4 regions of the Metapseudomonas resinovorans NBRC 106553 genome follow, and region 1 is predicted to be linked to each of the others. Evidence: predicted binding sites of a transcription regulator. Region 1 holds the regulator's gene; each other region holds the start of a gene.

Region 1 (4,823 bases):
GCGCGGCATCGGGACTGGTGGAGCCGCTATTCGCGGTGCTCTGCGCCTGGCTGGTTCAGGTCTCGGTGCTGCTGCTGCCCTGGGGTCTGGCACTGGCCGCGGGTGCGATGCTCTTCGCCGTGGTCCACGAGATCATTCCCGAGTCCCATCGCAATGGTCACGAGACGGCTGCCAGCCTCGGGCTGGCGGTGGGGTTCTGTCTGATGATGGTGCTGGATACCGCGCTGGCCTGAGAGGGCCGGAGGGTCATTCGCCTTCGTCGAACTTGTTGTTTATCAGCTCGATCAGGGCGGTCAGGGCATCGTCGTCCTGGTCGCCATCGGTGTGCAGGTGGATGGGCGTGCCCTTGCCGGCGGCGAGCATCATCACCGCCATGATGCTCTTGCCGTCCACCAGGCTCTCGGGGGTGCGGCCCACGCGGATCTGGCAGGGATAGCGACCCGCGACGCCGACGAACTTCGCCGCCGCCCGGGCATGCAGGCCGAGCTTGTTGATGATGGTGATCTCGCAGGCGGGCATCGCGGTTCCAATCCTTCTAGCTGAGGTCGCGGTGGCGAACCTGGACATTCTTCAAGCTGGGTTTCAGGGCCGCGCCCAGGCGCTCGGCGATGTAGACCGAACGGTGGTGTCCGCCGGTGCAGCCGATGGCGATGGTGACATAGGCGCGGTTGCTGGCGGCGAAGCGCGGCAGCCACTTGCTCAGGTAGCCGTGGATATCCTGATACATCTCTTCCACGTCCGGTTGCCCGGCGAGGTACTCGGCGACGGCCGGCTCCAGTCCCGAGTGCTCGCGCAGTTCGGGCTTCCAGTACGGATTGGGCAGGCAGCGCACGTCGAACACCAGGTCGGCGTCCACCGGCATGCCACGCTTGAATCCGAAGGATTCGATGAGGAAGGCGGTGCCGGGCTCGGGCTGGTTCAACAGGCGCAGCTTGAGGCTGTCGCGCAGCTGGTAGAGGTTGAGATGGGTGGTGTCGATCTTCAGGTCGGCGAGGTCCGCGATCGGCGCAAGCAACAGTTCCTCGTCACGAATGGCTTCGGCAAGGGAGCGGTTGTCGTTGGTGAGCGGGTGGCGCCGACGGGTTTCGGAGAAACGCTTTAGCAGCGTGTCGTTCTCCGCGTCGAGGTAGAGCAGGTCGCACTTGATGTGGCGGGCGCGGGCCTCGGCCAGAAGCTCCGGAAAACGCAGCAGCTGGCTGGGCAGGTTGCGCGCGTCGATCGACACCGCGACCAGGGGCTGCAGCAGCTCGGTGTGCAGCAACGCTCGTTCGGCCAGCTCGGGAAGCAGGGCGGCCGGCAGGTTGTCGATGCAGTAGAAACCGTGGTCCTCGAGAACATCGAGGGCGGTGCTCTTGCCCGAGCCGGAGCGGCCGCTAACGATGATCAGGCGCATGGCAAAACCCTAGCGTCCGCTCTGCACGTCCACCACCACCTGGTACAGGCTGGTGCTGTCGGGCGCCTGGCGAAGGCGCTCGCGCACGTCAGTGCGGTCGAGCATGCTGGCGATCTGTCGGAGCAGCTCGAGATGTTCGTCGGTGGCGGCTTCAGGGACCAGCAGCACGAACAGCAGGTCCACGGGGGCGCCGTCGATGGCGTCGAAATCTACTGGCGCGTCAAGGCGCAGCACGGCGCTGATGGGCGCGGTGCAGCCGGTGAGGCGACAGTGGGGAATGGCGATGCCGTTGCCGAAACCGGTGGAGCCGAGTTTCTCCCGGGCTACCAGGCTTTCGAAAATGTCCTGGTTGTCGAGGTCGGGAAGGTCGCGCGCGACCAGCTTGGCGATCTGTTCCAGTACGCGTTTTTTGCTGCCACCCGGCACGTTCACCAGGGAACGGCCGGGGGTCAGGATTTGCTCAAGTCGGATCATAGGGAGGGGTTCAGCGGGCGGTGGCACCCTGCTGGCGGTTCAACTGCTTTTCCTTGTGCTTGATCAATTGGCGATCGAGCTTGTCGGTGAGCAGGTCGATGGCGGCGTACATGTCTTCATGTTCCGCGTTGGCAACGACTTCGCCGCCGGCGATGTGCAAAGTGGCTTCGATTTTCTGTTTGAGTTTCTCGACCTGCATGATCACTTGCACGTTGGTGATTCGGTCGAAATGGCGCTCCAGACGGTCGAACTTCTCGACAACGTAGTTGCGCAGGGCGTCGGTCACATCCAGTTGATGTCCACTGATGTTGACTTGCATACCGCTTTCTCCTTATTGCCCGTGTGTAAGAGACAGGCTAACGGGCCTGCCACCGGAACACTTTGGCGTGGGTCAATATCCGCGTCACATCAGTCGCTTTCGTTCGCTGGAAGGCGCTATCCCAAGGGATTCACGATACTTGGCTACTGTGCGACGGGCCACTTGAATGCCCTGTGCCTCCAGTAAACCAGCGATCTTGCTGTCGCTCAACGGCTTTTTCGGATTTTCCGCAGCGACCAGTTTTTTGATGATGGCGCGGATCGCGGTAGACGAGCATTCGCCGCCTTCCGAGGTGCTGACGTGGCTGGAGAAGAAGTACTTCAGCTCGTAGATCCCGCGGGGTGTGTGCATGTATTTCTGGGTGGTCACGCGGGAAATCGTCGACTCGTGCATGCCCACGGCTTCGGCGATGTCGTGCAGGACCAGGGGCTTCATCGCCTCTTCGCCGTATTCCAGGAAGCCGCGCTGGTGCTCGACGATCTGGGTGGCGACCTTCATCAGGGTCTCGTTGCGGCTCTGCAGGCTCTTGATGAACCAGCGGGCTTCCTGCAACTGGTTGCGCATGAAGGTGTTGTCGGCGCTGGAGTCGGCGCGACGGACGAAGCCGGCGTAGTGCGGATTGACCCGCAGGCGCGGCACGGCTTCCTGGTTCAGTTCCACCAGCCAGCGCTCGTTGTGCTTGCGCACGATGACGTCCGGCACCACGTACTCGGGTTCGCTGGCTTCGATCTGCGAGCCCGGGCGGGGGTTGAGGCACTGGATCAGTTCGATGATCTGGCGCAGCTCGTCTTCCTTGACCTTCATGCGGCGCATCAGCTGGCTGTAGTCGCGGCTGCCGAGCAGGTCGAGGAAGTCGGCGGCGAGGCGCTGGGCCTCCACCAGCCAGGGCGTGCCCGAGGGCAGCTGGCGCAGTTGCAGGATCAGGCACTCGCGCAGGTCGCGTGCGCCGATGCCGGCGGGCTCGAACTGCTGGATGCGGTGGAGGACGACCTCGACCTCGTCCAGCTCGATACCGAGCTCGGGGTCGAAGGCTTCGACGATCTCGGCGAGGGTTTCCTCGAGATAGCCGTCGTTGTTGATGCAGTCGATCAGGGTGACCCCAATCAGGCGATCGGTGTCGGACATCGGCGCCAGGTTGAGCTGCCAGAGCAGGTGGCTCTGCAGGCTTTCGCCGACCGAGGTGCGCGAGGTGAAGTCCCACTCGTCGTCATCGTTGCTCGGCAGGCTGCTGGCGCTGGTCTGGTAGACGTCTTCCCAGGCGGTGTCGACGGGGAGTTCGCTGGGGATGCGCTCGTGCCATTCGCCGTCTTCCAGGGCTTCGGCGTTGGTCTGGACGCTGGACTCCTGGAAGCTGGAATCCTGGTTGCCGGAATTGGACTGCTGGTCACCTTCGGCCATGGGGTCGGAGGTGTCGAAATCGTCGCCATCCTCCTGCCGCTCGAGCATGGGATTGGACTCCAGCGCTTCCTGGATTTCCTGTTGGAGGTCCAGGGTGGAGAGTTGGAGCAGGCGGATGGCCTGTTGCAGCTGAGGAGTCATCGTCAGCTGCTGGCCCATCTTCAGGACTAGCGATGGTTTCATGGCAGGGGGCTTAGCACCTTATTCGCCGGCGCTCTCGCGCCATCCACTACAGGGCGCCGAAGCGCCACCAGGAAGCAAATTATATGCCTGACCTTGAAGGATTTTCCCAGCTCCTGCAACCCATCTTGTAGGTGCTTGCGCGGGAGACTACAGGCGGAACTCGTGGCCCAGGTAGACTTCCTTCACCAACTGGTTGGCCAGAATGGCTTCCGCGTCGCCTTCGGCGATCAGTTGTCCGTCACTGACAATGTAGGCCGTCTCGCAGATATCCAGGGTCTCGCGGACGTTGTGGTCGGTGATGAGCACGCCGATCCCCTTGGCCTTGAGGTGGTGGATGATCTGCTTGATGTCGCCTACGGAAATCGGGTCCACGCCGGCGAAGGGTTCGTCCAGCAGGATGAATTTGGGCGCGGTGGCCAGGGCTCGGGCGATCTCCACACGACGGCGTTCGCCGCCGGACAGGCTCATGCCGAGGCTGTCGCGGATATGGCTGATGTGGAATTCCTGCAGCAGGCTTTCCAGCTCCTTGCGGCGGGCGGCGCGGTCGAGTTCCTTGCGGGTCTCGAGGATCGCCATGATGTTGTCCGCCACGCTCAGCTTGCGGAAGATCGAGGCTTCCTGCGGCAGGTAGCCGATGCCCGCGCGGGCGCGGCCGTGCATGGGCTGGTGGGTGACGTCCTGCTGATCGATCAGGACGCGGCCCTGATCGGCCTTCACCAGGCCGACGATCATGTAGAAGCAGGTCGTCTTGCCCGCGCCGTTGGGGCCGAGGAGGCCGACGATCTGGCCGCTGTCGATGGACAGGCTGACGTCGCGGACCACCTGGCGGCTCTTGTAGCTCTTTGCCAGATGCTGGGCTTTGAGAGTCGCCATTACTGTGCTTTCTGCTCTTTCTTCTTCGGCTGTATGACCATGTCGATGCGCGGGCGCGGAGTGGTCACGCTGCCACCGGTGGCGCGGCCCGCGTTGACGATCTGGCGCTGGGTGTCATAGACGATCTTCTCGCCTTCGAAGGTGTTGCCTTCCTGGACCACCTTGGCCTGGTCGAGCAGGATG
Region 2 (4,823 bases), 1.3 Mb from region 1:
GGGCATCTCTTCGACTTCGACCGCAGCCTTGGCCTTCTTCCCGGAGGAAGGGGCAGGGGCCTCGCCATCGTCGTCGCTATCACCATCATCGGCTGCAGCCAGCTCTTCGCCGTCGTCCTCGTCGGCCGCTTCCAGCTCGTCTTGTTCCAGTTCTTCGTCGCTCATGTTCTACCTCATGCCTTGCCAAAGCAGGTTAGTTATAGCCCAGCTGCGCCAGCTTTCTAACGCTGCCGGAAAAAATTCAGGGCGCCTCGCCGTGCAAGGTCGCCAACACCCGGCGCGCACCGCCTTGATCGCGGTGCTCACCCAGGTAGACACCTTGCCAGGTGCCCATCGCCAACTGCCCGTCTTTGACCGGCAGACTCAGCTGACAGCCCAGCAGGCTGCCCTTGAAGTGCGCGGGCAAGTCGTCCGGCCCTTCGTAGTCATGTTCATAGCCGTTTTCTCCCTGGGGCACCAGGCGATTGAAGAATCGCTCGAAGTCACGCCGCACCGCAGGGTCGGCGTTCTCGTTGACCGTCAGGGAGGCCGAGGTGTGCTGCAGCCAGAGGTGCAACAGACCGACGCGACAGCGCCGCAGTTCCGGCAGTGCCGCAAGGATGTCCTCGGTGACCAGGTGGAAGCCACGTGGTCGCGGGCGCAAGGTGATCAGGGTCTGCTGCCACATCCGCAAATGCCTGTCTCGGCTCGTACGGGCGGCATTTTAGCGCGGCCGCTGAAAAAACAAAGGGCGCCTTTCGGCGCCCTTTCGGCTTTCCTTCCGCGCTCCCCGCCGGCAACTGCCGAACGGGGAAATCATCGGGATCAGAGGTTGTAGCCGCGCTCGTTGTGCTGAGCCAGGTCGAGGCCGACGGTCTCTTCCTCTTCGTTCACACGCAGGCCCATCACCACGTCCAGGACCTTGAGGATCACGAAGGTCACGATACCGGTGTAGAGCACGGTCACGACCACGCCCTTGAGCTGGATGAAGAACTGCGCACCGATGTCGTCGACGCTGCCGAAGCCACCCAGGACCGGAGCGGCGAAGATGCCGGTCAGCAGGGCGCCGACGATACCGCCGATGCCGTGTACGCCGAAGGCGTCCAGGGAGTCGTCGTAGCCCAGCTTGCGCTTCAGGCTGGTGGCGCTGAAGTAGCAGATCACGCCGGCAACCAGGCCGATGATCAGGGCGCCCATGGGGCCGACGGTACCGGCGGCCGGGGTGATGGCGACCAGGCCGGCGACCACGCCGGAAGCGATGCCCAGGGCACTCGGCTTACCGTGGGTCAGCCACTCGGCGAACATCCAGCCCAGGGCGGCGGCGGCGGTGGCGATCTGGGTGACCAGCATGGCCATGCCGGCGGTGCCGTTGGCGGCTACGGCGGAACCGGCGTTGAAGCCGAACCAGCCTACCCAGAGCATGGCGGCGCCGACCAGGGTGTAGCCCAGGTTGTGCGGAGCCATCGGGGTGGTCGGGTAGCCCTTGCGCTTGCCCAGCACCAGGCAGGCAACCAGGCCAGCGACACCGGCGTTGATGTGCACCACGGTGCCACCGGCGAAGTCCAGCACGCCCCAGTCCCACATCAGGGCGCCGTCACCGCTCCACACCATGTGGGCGATCGGGGCATAGACCAGGGTGAACCAGACGGCCATGAAGATCAGCATGGCGGAGAATTTCATGCGCTCGGCGAATGCACCCACGATCAGCGCCGGGGTGATGATCGCGAAGGTCATCTGGAAGGTGATGAAGACGCTTTCGGGGAAGGCCGCCACCAGGCTGTCGACGCCGACGCCACTGAGGAAGGCCTTGGAGAAACCACCCACGAAGGAGCTGAAGTTGACGACGCCCTTCTCCATGCCGGTGGTGTCGAACGCGATGCTGTAGCCGTAGATCACCCAGAGGATGCTGATCAGGCCGGTGATGGCGAAGCACTGCATCATGACCGACAGGATGTTCTTGGAACGCACCATGCCGCCGTAGAACAGCGCCAGGCCGGGGATGGTCATGAACAGGACTAGTGCCGTGGCGGTAAGCATCCACGCCGTGTCACCGCTGTTCAGTACGACCTCGTCGGCGGCCATGGCCAGGCCGGGGGTGACGAGGGACAAAAGGGCTCCTAGCCCTGCGGTTTTACGCAGAGTCATGTTGTTTTCTCCTGGGGCGTTGGGGTTCGGCGGCTTAGATCGCGTCTGTGCCGGTTTCGCCGGTACGGATACGGATGGCCTGTTCCAGATTGACTACGAAGATCTTGCCGTCACCGATCTTGCCGGTGTTGGCGGCCTTGGTGATGGCCTCGATCACGCGATCCAGCTGATCGTCGGCAATCGCCACGTCGATCTTCACCTTCGGCAGGAAATCAACGACGTATTCCGCGCCGCGATACAACTCGGTGTGACCCTTCTGCCGTCCGAAGCCCTTGACCTCGGTGACGGTAATGCCCTGGACGCCGATCTCCGACAGCGACTCGCGCACGTCGTCGAGCTTGAAAGGCTTGATGATGGCGGTGACTAGCTTCATGAAAACTCTCTCCCGTGTTTGGTTGACTTGCCCCAGGAAAAACGCGAACCCGGCTCAAGTCTAAGCGCAGTGTCTGGCTTTTGTAACGCGCCGAAGGCCTTGGCATGGCCCTTCGACGTCAACCAACCGCGTCTGGCGAAACACTCCCCCGCCTCGCCCGGTGCACCGGAACTGCATCAGTGCATGCGTCGCTTACCTCCAAGCAGAATCCTTGCCAGAACCGTACAAAGTGCGTTTTTTCAAGCAGATACTGGCCCCATGCCCTCCCGGCACGATTAAAGCGACGGATGGATCGCACCAAAGCGGTGCGCGACGCCCCAGGGCACTGCTCAAAAAGTGTGCGCCTCCCTGCGCCGATCCGGCCCGCCGGGACCCCGTGGTAGACTTGCGCCCAGTCATTTACGGAATCCCGCCATGCTGCCGCCCAAAGCCCTGCTCGATACCCTCGCCGCCACCGCCTCGCGCCTGTTCAGCAGTGACAGCCCGCTGCCCCGCGGCGAGATCGAGGCGCAGTTCAAGGTCCTGCTGCAAAGCGCCTTCGGCAAACTCGACCTGGTCAGCCGCGACGAGTTCGACAGCCAGATGGTGGTACTCGCCCGCACCCGTGCCCGCCTGGAAGCGCTGGAGGCCAAGGTCGCGGAAATGGAAGCCAAGCTGAACCCGCCGCCCACGGAGTGATCCCGCTCCGGCCCGGCGGACCGATCAAGGAGTGATCAATGTCCCTGGCCATCGTCCACAGCCGCGCGCAGGTTGGCGTTCAAGCCCCTGCCGTGACCGTCGAGGCGCATCTCGCCAACGGCCTGCCGTCCCTGGCCCTGGTGGGCCTGCCGGAAACCGCCGTGAAGGAAAGCAAGGACCGCGTGCGCAGCGCTATCCAGAACAGCGGCTTCGACTTTCCGCCCCGCCGCATCACCCTCAACCTGGCGCCGGCCGACCTGCCCAAGGATGGCGGCCGCTTCGACCTGGCCATCGCCCTCGGCGTGCTCGCCGCCAGTGGCCAACTGCCCGCCGGCGCCCTGGAAGACGTGGAATGCCTGGGTGAGCTGGCCCTCTCCGGCGCCCTGCGGCCGGTCCAGGGCGTACTGCCGGCGGCATTGGCCGCCCGCGCGCTCGGGCGCACCCTGGTGGTACCCCGGGAGAACGCCGAGGAAGCCAGCCTGGCCAGCGGCCTCAAGGTAATGGCCGCCGATCACCTGCTGGAGCTGACCGCGCACTTCGCCGGCCACACCCCGCTCGCGCCCTACCAGGCCCAGGGCCTTCTGGCAGAGCGCCCCCCCTACCCCGACCTCGCCGACGTCCAGGGCCAGGCCGCCGCCAAGCGCGCCCTGCTGGTGGCCGCGGCGGGCTCCCACAACCTGCTTTTTTGCGGCCCGCCCGGCACCGGCAAGACCCTGCTCGCCAGCCGCCTGCCCGGCCTGCTTCCCCCCCTGGAAGAACAGGAAGCGCTGGAAGTCGCCGCCATCCACTCGGTGGCCAGCCACGCGCCGCTGCGTGGTTGGCCCCAGCGCCCGTTCCGCCAGCCGCACCACAGCGCTTCCGGCGCGGCCCTGGTGGGCGGTGGCAGCCGCCCCAAGCCGGGGGAAATCACCTTGGCCCACCAGGGCGTGCTGTTTCTCGACGAACTTCCCGAGTTCGACCGCAAGGTGCTGGAAGTCCTGCGCGAGCCCCTGGAGAGCGGCGAGATCGTCATTGCCCGTGCCCATGACAAGGTGCGCTTCCCGGCGCGCTTCCAGCTCGTGGCGGCCATGAACCCCTGCCCCTGTGGATATCTTGGCGACCCCGGTGGCCGCTGCCGTTGCACCCCGGAGCAGATCCAGCGCTACCGCGCCAAGCTGTCCGGGCCGCTGCTCGACCGGATCGACCTGCACCTCACCGTGGCCCGCGAAGCCACCGCCCTGGAGCCTGGTCCCAGCGAGGGCCCGAGCAGTGCCGAGGCCGCCGCCGAGGTGGCGCGGGCACGGCACCTGCAACTGCAGCGCCAGGGTTGCGCCAATGCCTTCCTCGACCTCAAGGGCCTGCGCCAGCACTGCGCCCTGCCAGATGCGGATCGCAACTGGCTGGAAGACGCCTGTGAGCGCCTTGGCCTGTCCCTGCGCGCGGCGCACCGGATCCTCAAGGTGGCACGCACCCTGGCGGACCTGGAAGAGGCCGAAAGCATCGCCCGCCACCACCTGGGCGAAGCCCTGCAGTACCGGCCGGAGAGCCTTGACCTGGCTCAATAAAAACTATCAATTAGACACCAATGAAAGACAGGCTCTATCGATTCTGTTAGACTTCCGCGCCTTCCCGCCCTTGGCGGCCATCCGATAACAAGGAGAGCTAGCTC
Region 3 (4,823 bases), 2.8 Mb from region 1:
TGGGGCACCAGTGCCGGCGGGAGGTCCGGGGTATCCAGGGCCGCGCGGGCACTGTGCGCGGCTGCCTGGGGCTGGACTTGGGCGTCAGCGGCGAGATCGTCCAGCTGACGGGTCGGGACGGGCGCGGCGGCTATGGATTGCTGCGCGGCTAGGAACTGCTGCGCGGCTACGGACTGCTGCGCGCGAACGGCATCGACAGCGTTCGGCTTGTCTTGCGCCTGCACCTGGAGGTTCTGCTGGCCGAGCATGCTCAGCAGCCAGAGTTCCGGAGTCAGCGCCGCCGGGTCCTGCTGCTCGGCGGGCACCTGCGGCGCGGCGGCGGGCTCGCTCGGCGCTTCGGCCAGCGGCTCGACCAGGGCGGCCTCCTCCGGCACATCGGCAACGACCTGCACGCTGTTCAGCAGCTCATCGCTGAAGCTCGGCGGAAGCGCCGAACCAATCTCCGGCTGCCAGGGCGCGGCGGGCAGCGGGGCCTGCGCCGGGGCCGCCATGGCCTGGGGCTGGGGCGCCGCATCGAAGGTCTGGATCACGGCCTATTGCCCTCCAAGGTAAGCCTCCACCTGCATATAGGCCGAACGTCCCTCGGCGTACTCCAGGTGGTTCAACATCAGGCGGCGCAGCCGCTCGCATTCGTCGGCGCAGGCCTGCATGGCGCGATCGTGCAGCGCCTTCAGCCAGCGCCGCGCCTCCGTCACGTCCGTCGCCAGGTCGTTGCGCCCAGCCTGGGCCTGCAAGTACTGGCGGATGGCGAGGTCGGCGCGGCTCACCGCGTCCCAGTCCTGGGAGCGCAGGGCCAGGTCCAGCTGGGCGTGCAGTTCGCGCACCCGGCGGATTTCAACGGCGGGTTGCACTCACGCCCTCCCACCCCTCGCGCAACGTGCCGAGCAGGTGCACCACTTCGTCCAGGCCTTCCAGGGACAGGGTCACGCTGACATCGGAGAGGCGATAGATGCAGTAGTCGTAGAGGCGCGCGATGCCCTGCACCACCTCGCCGCCGCCCTCGTAGTCGAGGGCGCCGTTGAGGCCATTGAGGATGTTCAGGCACTTCTCCAGGGACTGGCCCTTCTGCTGGAAGCGCTTGTGTTCGATATGGCCACGGGCGCGGGCCAGCTCGTCGAGCAGGCCGTCGAACAGCACCAGCACCAGCTCGTAGGGCGAGGCGGCGGCGGCCTTGGCCTCCAGGTCGATGGAGCGGTAGCTGTTGTAGCTGTCCGTCATGTCGTAGCCGCTCATTGGAACATCCCGCTGGTCTGGGACATGGAATCCATAATCTGCATCATGCTGGTGTACTGCTTCAGGTAGCGGTTGTAGTAGTTGTCGTACTGCTTCTCGATGGCATCGAACTGCTGGTCGACGCGCTTGAGGTTCAGGTTCAGCGACTCCTTGCGGTTCTTCATCAGCCCGTTGACGCTGCTGGTGTAGACCGAGAGGCTCTTGTCCACCGAGTCGAGCAGGCTGTCCTTGTCGCGGAACAGTTGTTCCAGGCCCTGGGGATCGGCGGCCACGGCTTTCTCGAAGCGAGCGGCGTCGATGCTCAGCTTGCCGTTGCGGTCGGCGCTGATGCCGAAGTTGATCAGGGTCGCGCCGCCGAACTCCTTGCGCACCAGCTGGTTGAGCATGCTCTCGATGGCGCGCACGCCGGAGTCGCCGGCCAGGACGCCACGGGTGCTGCCATCCTCGCCACCGCTGGCGGTCAAGGTGTCGAAGGTGCCCATCAGGGTGTTGAAGGCATCGACGAACTTTTTCACCTGGTCCGAGGTACCGGCCTGGTCCTGGCCGATGTCCACCTGCAGGGGCTGATCGCCGGACTTGTGGGTCTGGTTGAAGGTGAGGCTGACGCCGTCGATCAGGCTGTCGAAGGTGTTGCTGGCGTTGGTCAGCAGCATGCCGGTCTCGCCGCCCAGGCGAACCCGCGCATCCTTGGCCGCCGACAGTTCGGTGCGGTTGGCCACGGCATTCTCGAACACGCTGCTCGCGCTGTCGGTCCCGGACAGGGACAGGCTGATGGCGTTGGCCGCCCCGCTCTTCTCCGCGCCCAGCACCAGGGACACCTGGCCATTGCTGCGCAGCAGGCTGGCCTTGACCCCGGTGTTGTCGGTGGCGGCGTTGATGGCCGCGGCCAGTTCGTCCAGGGAGTTCTTGCCGTCGCCGTCGGTGTCGATGCTGGCGAGGTTGATCTTGAACGACTTGCCATCCTGGCCGATGGTCAGCTCGCCCTGGGTATCGATGTCGTCAGTGGTCAGGCCCTGCAGCGCCACCTGGTGAGAGCTGGCCAGCTGCTCGACGAAGAACTGGTAGCTGCCCGACACGGCCTTGGGCCCCACGGTGGCGGTGGCCACGCCTTCCTTGCTGAAGGTGGCCTTGTTCACCAGCATGCTGGTGGAGGAACTCTTCAGCCCCTTGATCGCCGAGGAGAAGCTCTTGAGCGCGGTATCCAGCGTGGTCACCGCGGTCAGTTGGGACTTGTAGGCGGTCTGGTTGCGGTTGGCCTTGGTCAGCGCGGACTGCACTTCATAGTTGGCCAGCTGCGATGCCATCTGCTTTACGTAATCGGAATCTATAGCCATGTCGTGATACCCCTTGAGCCTTGAAGAGCAAGTTCGATGCCAATGGCCGATAGCCAGTATTCATGCGGCTTTCAGCCCGGATAGGGAGAAGCTGGACTTCCTCCTGGACGCAACCGGGCGACAAGGGGAAAGGCCGTTTCCGCACCCCGTCGGTGGGAGTGGTACCTGGCAAAGGCGACCTGGCGGAGGGATTCGTTAAGGGAGTGTCGTGGCGATGAGGGTGAATTCGTTCGGGCACACAGATGGGTGCTTTCCTGTAGGAGCGAATTCATTCGCGAAAGCGGACCGCAGGTCTGCCCTGCGGACTCCCAGCGAAGACTGGCTGCCCTCACCCCAACCCTCTCCCGACGGGAGAGGGGGCAGTACGTGCGGGCACGCAGATGAGTGCTTTTCCTGTAGGAGCGAATTCATTCGCGAAAGCAGCCCGTGGGGCTGCTCCGCTCAATACCCCTGCTGGGTATAGAGCTGGGGACCGGCGCCGGTGCCGAGGAGCTGGGCGAGGATGTCGTGGTGCATCGCCAGCAGCTTGCCGTTGCGTTCGTTCAGGCGCTTGCACTGGCTGGCGAGTTGGCCGAGCCGTTGCCAGGCCTGCTGCAGTTGCTCGCCGCGACGCCCGGGGAAGTGGGTCAGCAGCGCAGCCATACCGGCCAGCCCGGGCTCGAAGCCGAAGGCGGCGAGGACCTTGGTGCGGCGCTCGGCGCGCGCGGCGATGTCGTCCACCAGCCGGAGGATGTCGCGGTTGTGCTGGTCGATCTCGAGGTTGTCACGTTCCAGCAGGTGTCCGTAGAGGGCCTGCATCAAGCCGCGCAATGCCAGGTAGTCGACGCCATCCTGCTGGATCTCGCATTCCACCAGGTGCAGCAGCTTGTCGCGACGGGTCACGACTCGCTGCCGGTGTGGTAGCCGAGGATGCTCGCGGCCAGGGAACGGGCGTCGGTCTCGATACCACCGCTGCGCAGGGCCTGGCGGATTTCCTCGATGCGGGCGAGATCGACGTCGGGCATCTCGCGCAGGGTCTGCTGCATCTGGTCGAGCTGCAGCTTCTCCGGCGGGCGGCTGGTGGCGGCCTCGCGGGCAGCCTTCGGCGGCTCCTGGCGAAGCGTGTCGGCGGCTTCGGCCTGGGCGGCCGCGACGGATTTCAAATGCCTGCTGATTTCCATGATTGCGTCCAGATCATCGGGTTACTGCCATACAGGCGACCGCATCAAAGCGGGACTTAAGTGCGGCGGAAAGAAATTTTCCTCTATTCACTCTCCACGCATCAGACCTCATTCGTGAGAACGCCACCAGGCCTGGCTGGCGAGCCCATCCTGGATTTGCTGCTCCTGCCGGGCAAGCAGTTGTTGCCACTCCTGCAGGCGCCCGTCGATGACCTGGGCCAGCAGCTTCTCGCTGCGCATGGCCGCCAGCAGTTCGTCCTGGATGCGCGCCAGCGTCTGCTCGGCCACCGAGAGTTCCACCTTCTGCAGTTGCAGCATCTTGTGCAGGGTGAGCTTGTACTGCTGCTGGTTGCTGCGCTGCAGTGGGGTGCTGACCGGCGAGCTGAAGCCGCACAGCTTGCCGAGGCCGGCGATGTTGTTGCGGTAGCGCTGGCACAGGTTGCGCTGGTAGTTGACCCGCCCGAGTATCTCGCGGACCTTCACCCCACGCAGGCCGGCCAGGCGCGAGAGCACCTCGATCTGCTCCTTCATGCCCCGGCCAACCCTCTGAGCGCGGTGATGCAGGCGTCCAGTTCGGCGCCCTCCCCCACGTCCTGGCGCAGGAAGCGCTCGATGGCCGGCGCCAGTTGCACCGCGCGGTCGGTCTTCATGTCCATGCCCGGGGTATAGCCCCCCAACGGGATGAGTTCCTTGATCTTGTCGTAGGTGCCGCTGAACTCCTTCAGCTGGCGCGCCGCCGCCAGATGGCGCGGCTGGGACACCTGGCTCATGCAGCGGCTGACCGAGGCGGCGATGTCGATGGCCGGGTAATGGCCGACATCGGCCAGGCGCCTTGAGAGCACGATGTGGCCGTCGAGGATGGCGCGGGCACAGTCGACTATCGGGTCCTGCTGGTCGTCGCCTTCGGCCAGTACCGTGTAGATGGCGCTGAGGCTGCCCTTGTCGTTTTCCCCGTTGCCGGCGCTTTCCACCAGCTCCGGCAGCAGGCCGAACACCGAAGGCGGATAACCCTTGGTGGCAGGCGGTTCGCCCAGGGCCAGGGCGATCTCGCGCTGGGCCATGGCATAGCGGGTCAGGGAGTCCACCAGCAGCAGTA
Region 4 (4,823 bases), 430 kb from region 1:
TTCGCCGTGCACGGCTTCGGCGGCTTCGCCGGCCTGGTGGTCAGCGGGGTGTTCCTCGCGGGCTACCCGAACGTCAACGGCATGCCCGAGATCAGCTTCCTCGGCCAACTGGGCGGTGCCCTGGTGATGGCCTCCCTGGGCTTCATCCCCGGCTACCTGATCTCCTACGCGCTGAAGAAAGCCGGCGTGCTGCGCGTCCCGGCCCACGCGGAAGAACGCGGCCTCGACCTCACCGAAGTACCGGCCCAGGCCTACCCGGAATGGACCGCCATCTACGGCGAGACCGTGAAGCCCAACGGCAGCGTGGAAGCCACCCTGGTGGTGGACAGCAAGCCCGCCTCGGCCCAATGACTGCAGGAGTATCCCTATGAGCATCAGCACCTACGAAGGCGCCAGCGCCGTGTTCACCTTCGCCGACAACCCCACCGTGCTCGGCGTCATCACCGTGGTGGTGATCGCCGCCACCCTATACGCCCTGGTGGCCACCTTCATCCACGAGAAGCACAGCTACGACCTGCCGGACGAGAAGTTGCCGAAGTTGAAATAACCCGCCCTTCCCTCGTAGCCCGGATGCAATCCGGGCTACGGTCTATTTGGCCGGCACAGACAGATCCGTAGGATGGGTAGAGCCCGCGAAACCCATCACTCCGCAGCGATGGGTTTCGCTACGCTCTACCCATCCTACAAATGAGCTCGCTCCTACGCCCTTCTCACGCCACCTGCGCCTCGCTCACCAGCTTCAGCCCAACTATCCCGCCGATGATCATCACCAGGCACAGACCCTTCAGCACCCCCAGCTGCTCACCGAGGAACAGGGTGCCGTAGGCCACGGTGCCGAGGGTGCCGATGCCCACCCAGACGGCATAGGCCAGCCCGAGCGGCAGCACCCGCACCGACAGGCTCAGCAGGTAGATGCTGAGCAGCAGGAAGAACCCGCAGTAGAGGCTCGGCCAGAGCCGGGTGAAGCCTTCCGTGCGCGGGATGATCGACGCGTACAAGATCTCGCAGAACCCCGCCAGCAGCAGGAATCCCCATCCGTTCAACCATGCCATCGTTCACCTCTCCTTCTCTTCAATCCTGAACCGTGCGCAGCGCTTTTCCGTTACCAAAGAAAGCGCCGACGCAAGGCGTCGGCGCGGGGAACTGCGGATGGATCAAATGGCGTCTTCGCCCAGCTCGCCGGTGCGGATGCGCACCACGCTTTCCAGGTCCATGACGAACAATTTTCCGTCGCCGATCTTGCCGGTGTACGCCGCCTTGAGGATGGCGTCGGTGGCGGCCTGGCACAGGGTGTCGGCCACCACCACTTCCAGCTTGATCTTGGGCAGCAGCTCCACCACGTACTCGGCGCCCCGGTAGATTTCCGAATGGCCCTTCTGTCGGCCGTAGCCCTTGACCTCGGTGACGGTCACGCCGTTCACCCCGGCCTCGGTCAGCGCCTCGCGGACGTCGTCCAGGCGGAAGGGTTTGATCACTGCGGTGATGAGTTTCATGGCCGCGTCCTTCAGTTCGAGTACTTGTAGCCGACTTCGCCGTGGGCGGAGAGGTCCAGGCCATCCACCTCGGCTTCCTCGTCCACGCGCAGACCGCCGCACAGCGCCGCCGCCACCTTGAAGGCGATCAGGCTGGTGATGGCCGAGAAGAGGATGCTGAAGAGGATGGCGCCGCCGTTCACCAGCAACTGGTCGAACAGGGTGCGGCCCTCGGGGAAGCCCTGGCCGCCGATGGCGGTGAGGGCGAACACCGGGGTCAGCAGGCCGCCGAGGATGCCGGCCACGCCATGCACGCCGAACACGTCGAAGGCGTCGTCCAGGCCGATCATGGGTTTCAGCTTGTCCACCGACCACACGCACACCGGGCCGGCGATCAGGCCCAGCAGGATGGCGCCCATGGGGCCGACGTAGCCGCAGGCCGGGGTGATGGCGACCAGGCCGGCAATGGCGCCGGAGACCGCACCGAACAGGCTCGGCCGACCACGGTGTTGCCACTCGACGAGCATCCAGCCCAGGGCGCCGGCGCAGCTGGCGAGCATGGTGTTGACCATCACCAGCATGGCGAAGCCGCTGGCGGCCAGGGCGCAGCCACCGCAGAAGCCCAGCCAGCCCACCCACAGCAGCGAGCCGCCGGTGAGGGTCATGGTCATGTTGTGGGGCGCCAGGGTCGGGGTGCCGAAACCGCGACGGCGGCCCAGCAACCAGGCGCCCACCAGGGCGGCGATGCCGACGTTGAGGTGCACCACGTTGCCGCCGGCGAAGTCCTGCACACCGAGGTTGAAGACCCAACCGCCACCCCAGGCCATGTGCGCCATGGGGATGTAGTTGATGGTCAGCCACACCGTCATGAACACCAGCACGGCGGCGAACTTCATGCGCTCGGCGAAGGCGCCGACGATGATCGCCGGGGTGATGGCGGCGAACAGCAGCATGAACAGGAAGTACAGGTATTCGGGGATGGTGCCCACCACCGAGTCCTTGGTGATGCCGACCATGAACAGCTTGTCGAGGCCACCGATCACCGACTGCAGCGAACCGCCGTCGGTGAAGGTCAGGCTGTAGCCGTAGATGGCGAAGAGCACCGACATCAGCGAGGCGGTGCAGAACACCTGCATGAGGATCGACAGCACGTTCTTGGTCCGCGCCATGCCGCCGTAGAACAGCGCCAGGCCCGGCAGGGTCATCAGCAGCACCACCAGCGAGCAGAGCGCCACGAAGGCGGTGTCGCCACTGTTGATCGCGGGCACGGCTTCGTCCGCCGAAGCGGCGACGCTGCCCACCAGAAGGGAAAGGCCCAACATACCGCGGCCCACATGTGAAAACCGGATCATTGCCTGTTGCCTCCAACCGACGGGGATTCGGCAGGGCCGCTGTCGGCGTGCGGCCCGCCGTCTGTACGCCCCAGGAGGGAAAGGCCGGGCCTGCACCTTGAACTTCCTGTAGGGCAATTTAGTTTCCCTACAGGCATAGCAATTGGCCTGCCAAGGTCGCAGCACCTGCTTACATTTCTGCTAAGTCGTTGAATGGGATTGGGTTTGTCGGAGAGGACAGGAGTCAGGTGGGTTGCAGCGGCGGTGTCGGGCGCATTTTCTTGGTGCGAATTTGAATTTCCTGCCAATTAAGAATGCGCAGAACGCAGGGTGGATCACGCTCCACCGATCCACCATTGGCGCGCGCAATGGGCACCGCCGGTGGACGTGAAAAGCGACGTCCTCCCTTGCTCACGGACAGACCGTAGGATGGGTAGAGCCTGCGAAACCCATCGTGGCCGAGCGCCGCAGCATGGGTTTCGCTCCGCTCTCCCCATCCTACCGGGTGCCCGGTAGGCGTACCGCGCCAGCAGCCAACATGTGCCGCAAAGAAAAAGGCCGGCGATTTCTCGCCGGCCTTTTCTGCCGTGGATAACCCGCCGGATCAGTAACCCTGCCCCGGAATCCAGCTGGTGCCGGCCAGCGGCACGCGGGCCATGGCGGCGGCTTCCACGGTCAGGGCCACCAGGTCCTCGGGGTCGAGGTTGTGCAGGTGGGACTTGCCGCAGGCCCGTGCCATGGTCTGGGCTTCCAGCACCAGCACCCGCAGGTAGTTGGCCAGGCGGCGGCCGGCTTCCACCGGGTCGAGGCGCTTGGACAGCTCCGGGTCCTGGGTGGTGATGCCGGCCGGGTCGCGGCCGTTCTGCCAGTCGTCGTAGTAGCCGGCGGCGGAGCCGATCTTCTTCAGTTCGTCGTCCAGGCGCGGATGGTTGTCGCCCAGGGCCACCAGGGCGGCAGTGCCGATGGCCACCGCGTCGGCGCCCAGGGCCATGGCCTTGGCCACGTCGGCGCCATTGCGGATGCCGCCGGAGACGATCAGCTGCACCTTGCGGTGCATGCCCATCTCCTGCAGGGCCTGCACGGCTTGCGGGATGGCCGGGAGGATCGGGATGCCCACGTGCTCGATGAACACTTCCTGGGTGGCCGCGGTGCCGCCCTGCATGCCGTCGAGGACGATCACGTCGGCGCCGGCCTTCACCGCCAGCTTGACGTCGTAGTAGGGGCGGCTGGCGCCGATCTTCACGTAGATGGGTTTTTCCCAGTCGGTGATCTCGCGCAGCTCGGCGATCTTGATCGCCAGGTCGTCCGGGCCGGTCCAGTCGGGGTGACGGCAGGCGCTGCGCTGGTCGACGCCCACCGGCAGGGTGCGCATGCCGGCGACGCGCTCGGTGACCTTCATGCCCAGCAGCATGCCGCCGCCGCCCGGCTTGGCGCCCTGGCCGAGGACGATCTCGATGGCGTCGGCCTTGCGCAGATCGTCGGGGTTCATGCCGTAACGCGACGGCAGGTACTGGTACACCAGGTGCTGGGACTGGCCGCGCTCTTCCGGGGTCATGCCGCCGTCGCCGGTGGTGGTGCTGGTGCCGGCGATGCTGGCGCCACGGCCGAGGGCTTCCTTGGCGTTGGCCGACAGCGCGCCGAAGCTCATGCCGGCGATGGTCACGGGGATCTTCAGGTGGATCGGCTTCTTGGCGAAGCGGGTGCCGAGCACGACGTCGGTGCCGCACTTCTCGCGGTAGCCTTCCAGCGGGTAGCGGGAGACCGAGGCGCCGAGCAGCAGCAGGTCGTCGAAGTGCGGCAGCTTGCGCTTGGTGCCGCCGCCACGGATGTCATAGATGCCGGTCTCGGCGGCACGCTGGATTTCCTGGATGGTCAGGCGGTCGAAGGTGGCGGACTCGCGCAGCACCGGAGTGTGTTTTTCGCTCATTTGCAATTCCTCGTCGGGGCGGTGCTGGATCAGTAGGCGGATGCGTTATCGACCTTGAAGTTGTACAGGGTGCGCGCCGAGCCGTAGCGCTTG

What was found. The regulator sigma-54, encoded in region 1, starts transcription at its own class of promoters, with help from an activator protein. The targets are predictions, from matches to a motif close to ANTGGCATNNANNTTGCTNT.
Region 2: glnK (P-II family nitrogen regulator) is a predicted target of sigma-54. The motif match lies at 2,697-2,716, and genes of this name have one in related genera.
Region 3: fliD (flagellar filament capping protein FliD) is a predicted target of sigma-54. The motif match lies at 2,592-2,611, and genes of this name have one in related genera.
Region 4: PCA10_RS07110 (ammonium transporter) is a predicted target of sigma-54. The motif match lies at 2,960-2,979, and genes of this name have one in related genera.

The regions. Positions count from the first base shown of each region.
Region 1 is NC_021499.1:1,101,685-1,106,507, forward strand. Features, by position in the region: gene PCA10_RS05080 (ZIP family metal transporter) at 1-233, shown strand, start outside; gene PCA10_RS05085 (HPr family phosphocarrier protein) at 247-519, opposite strand; gene rapZ (RNase adapter RapZ) at 536-1,393, opposite strand; gene ptsN (PTS IIA-like nitrogen regulatory protein PtsN) at 1,403-1,867, opposite strand; gene hpf (ribosome hibernation-promoting factor, HPF/YfiA family) at 1,878-2,186, opposite strand; gene PCA10_RS05105 (RNA polymerase factor sigma-54) at 2,271-3,767, opposite strand; gene lptB (LPS export ABC transporter ATP-binding protein) at 3,915-4,640, opposite strand; gene lptA (lipopolysaccharide transport periplasmic protein LptA) at 4,640-4,823, opposite strand, start outside.
Region 2 is NC_021499.1:6,114,006-6,118,828, forward strand. Features, by position in the region: gene sutA (transcriptional regulator SutA) at 1-165, opposite strand, end outside; gene PCA10_RS27400 (secondary thiamine-phosphate synthase enzyme YjbQ) at 242-667, opposite strand; gene PCA10_RS27405 (ammonium transporter) at 805-2,124, opposite strand; gene glnK (P-II family nitrogen regulator) at 2,159-2,497, opposite strand; gene PCA10_RS27415 (accessory factor UbiK family protein) at 2,912-3,175, shown strand; gene PCA10_RS27420 (YifB family Mg chelatase-like AAA ATPase) at 3,214-4,719, shown strand.
Region 3 is NC_021499.1:4,620,542-4,625,364, forward strand. Features, by position in the region: gene PCA10_RS20870 (flagellar hook-length control protein FliK) at 1-530, opposite strand, end outside; gene PCA10_RS20875 (hypothetical protein) at 534-851, opposite strand; gene fliS (flagellar export chaperone FliS) at 835-1,233, opposite strand; gene fliD (flagellar filament capping protein FliD) at 1,230-2,567, opposite strand; gene PCA10_RS20890 (flagella synthesis protein FlgN) at 3,009-3,449, opposite strand; gene flgM (flagellar biosynthesis anti-sigma factor FlgM) at 3,446-3,727, opposite strand; gene PCA10_RS20900 (flagellar export protein FliJ) at 3,836-4,258, opposite strand; gene fliI (flagellar protein export ATPase FliI) at 4,255-4,823, opposite strand, start outside.
Region 4 is NC_021499.1:1,534,064-1,538,886, reverse strand. Features, by position in the region: gene PCA10_RS07130 (ammonium transporter) at 1-351, shown strand, start outside; gene PCA10_RS07125 (hypothetical protein) at 368-547, shown strand; gene PCA10_RS07120 (DMT family transporter) at 711-1,052, opposite strand; gene PCA10_RS07115 (P-II family nitrogen regulator) at 1,155-1,493, opposite strand; gene PCA10_RS07110 (ammonium transporter) at 1,505-2,824, opposite strand; gene PCA10_RS07105 (FMN-binding glutamate synthase family protein) at 3,408-4,730, opposite strand; gene PCA10_RS07100 (GltB/FmdC/FwdC-like GXGXG domain-containing protein) at 4,760-4,823, opposite strand, start outside.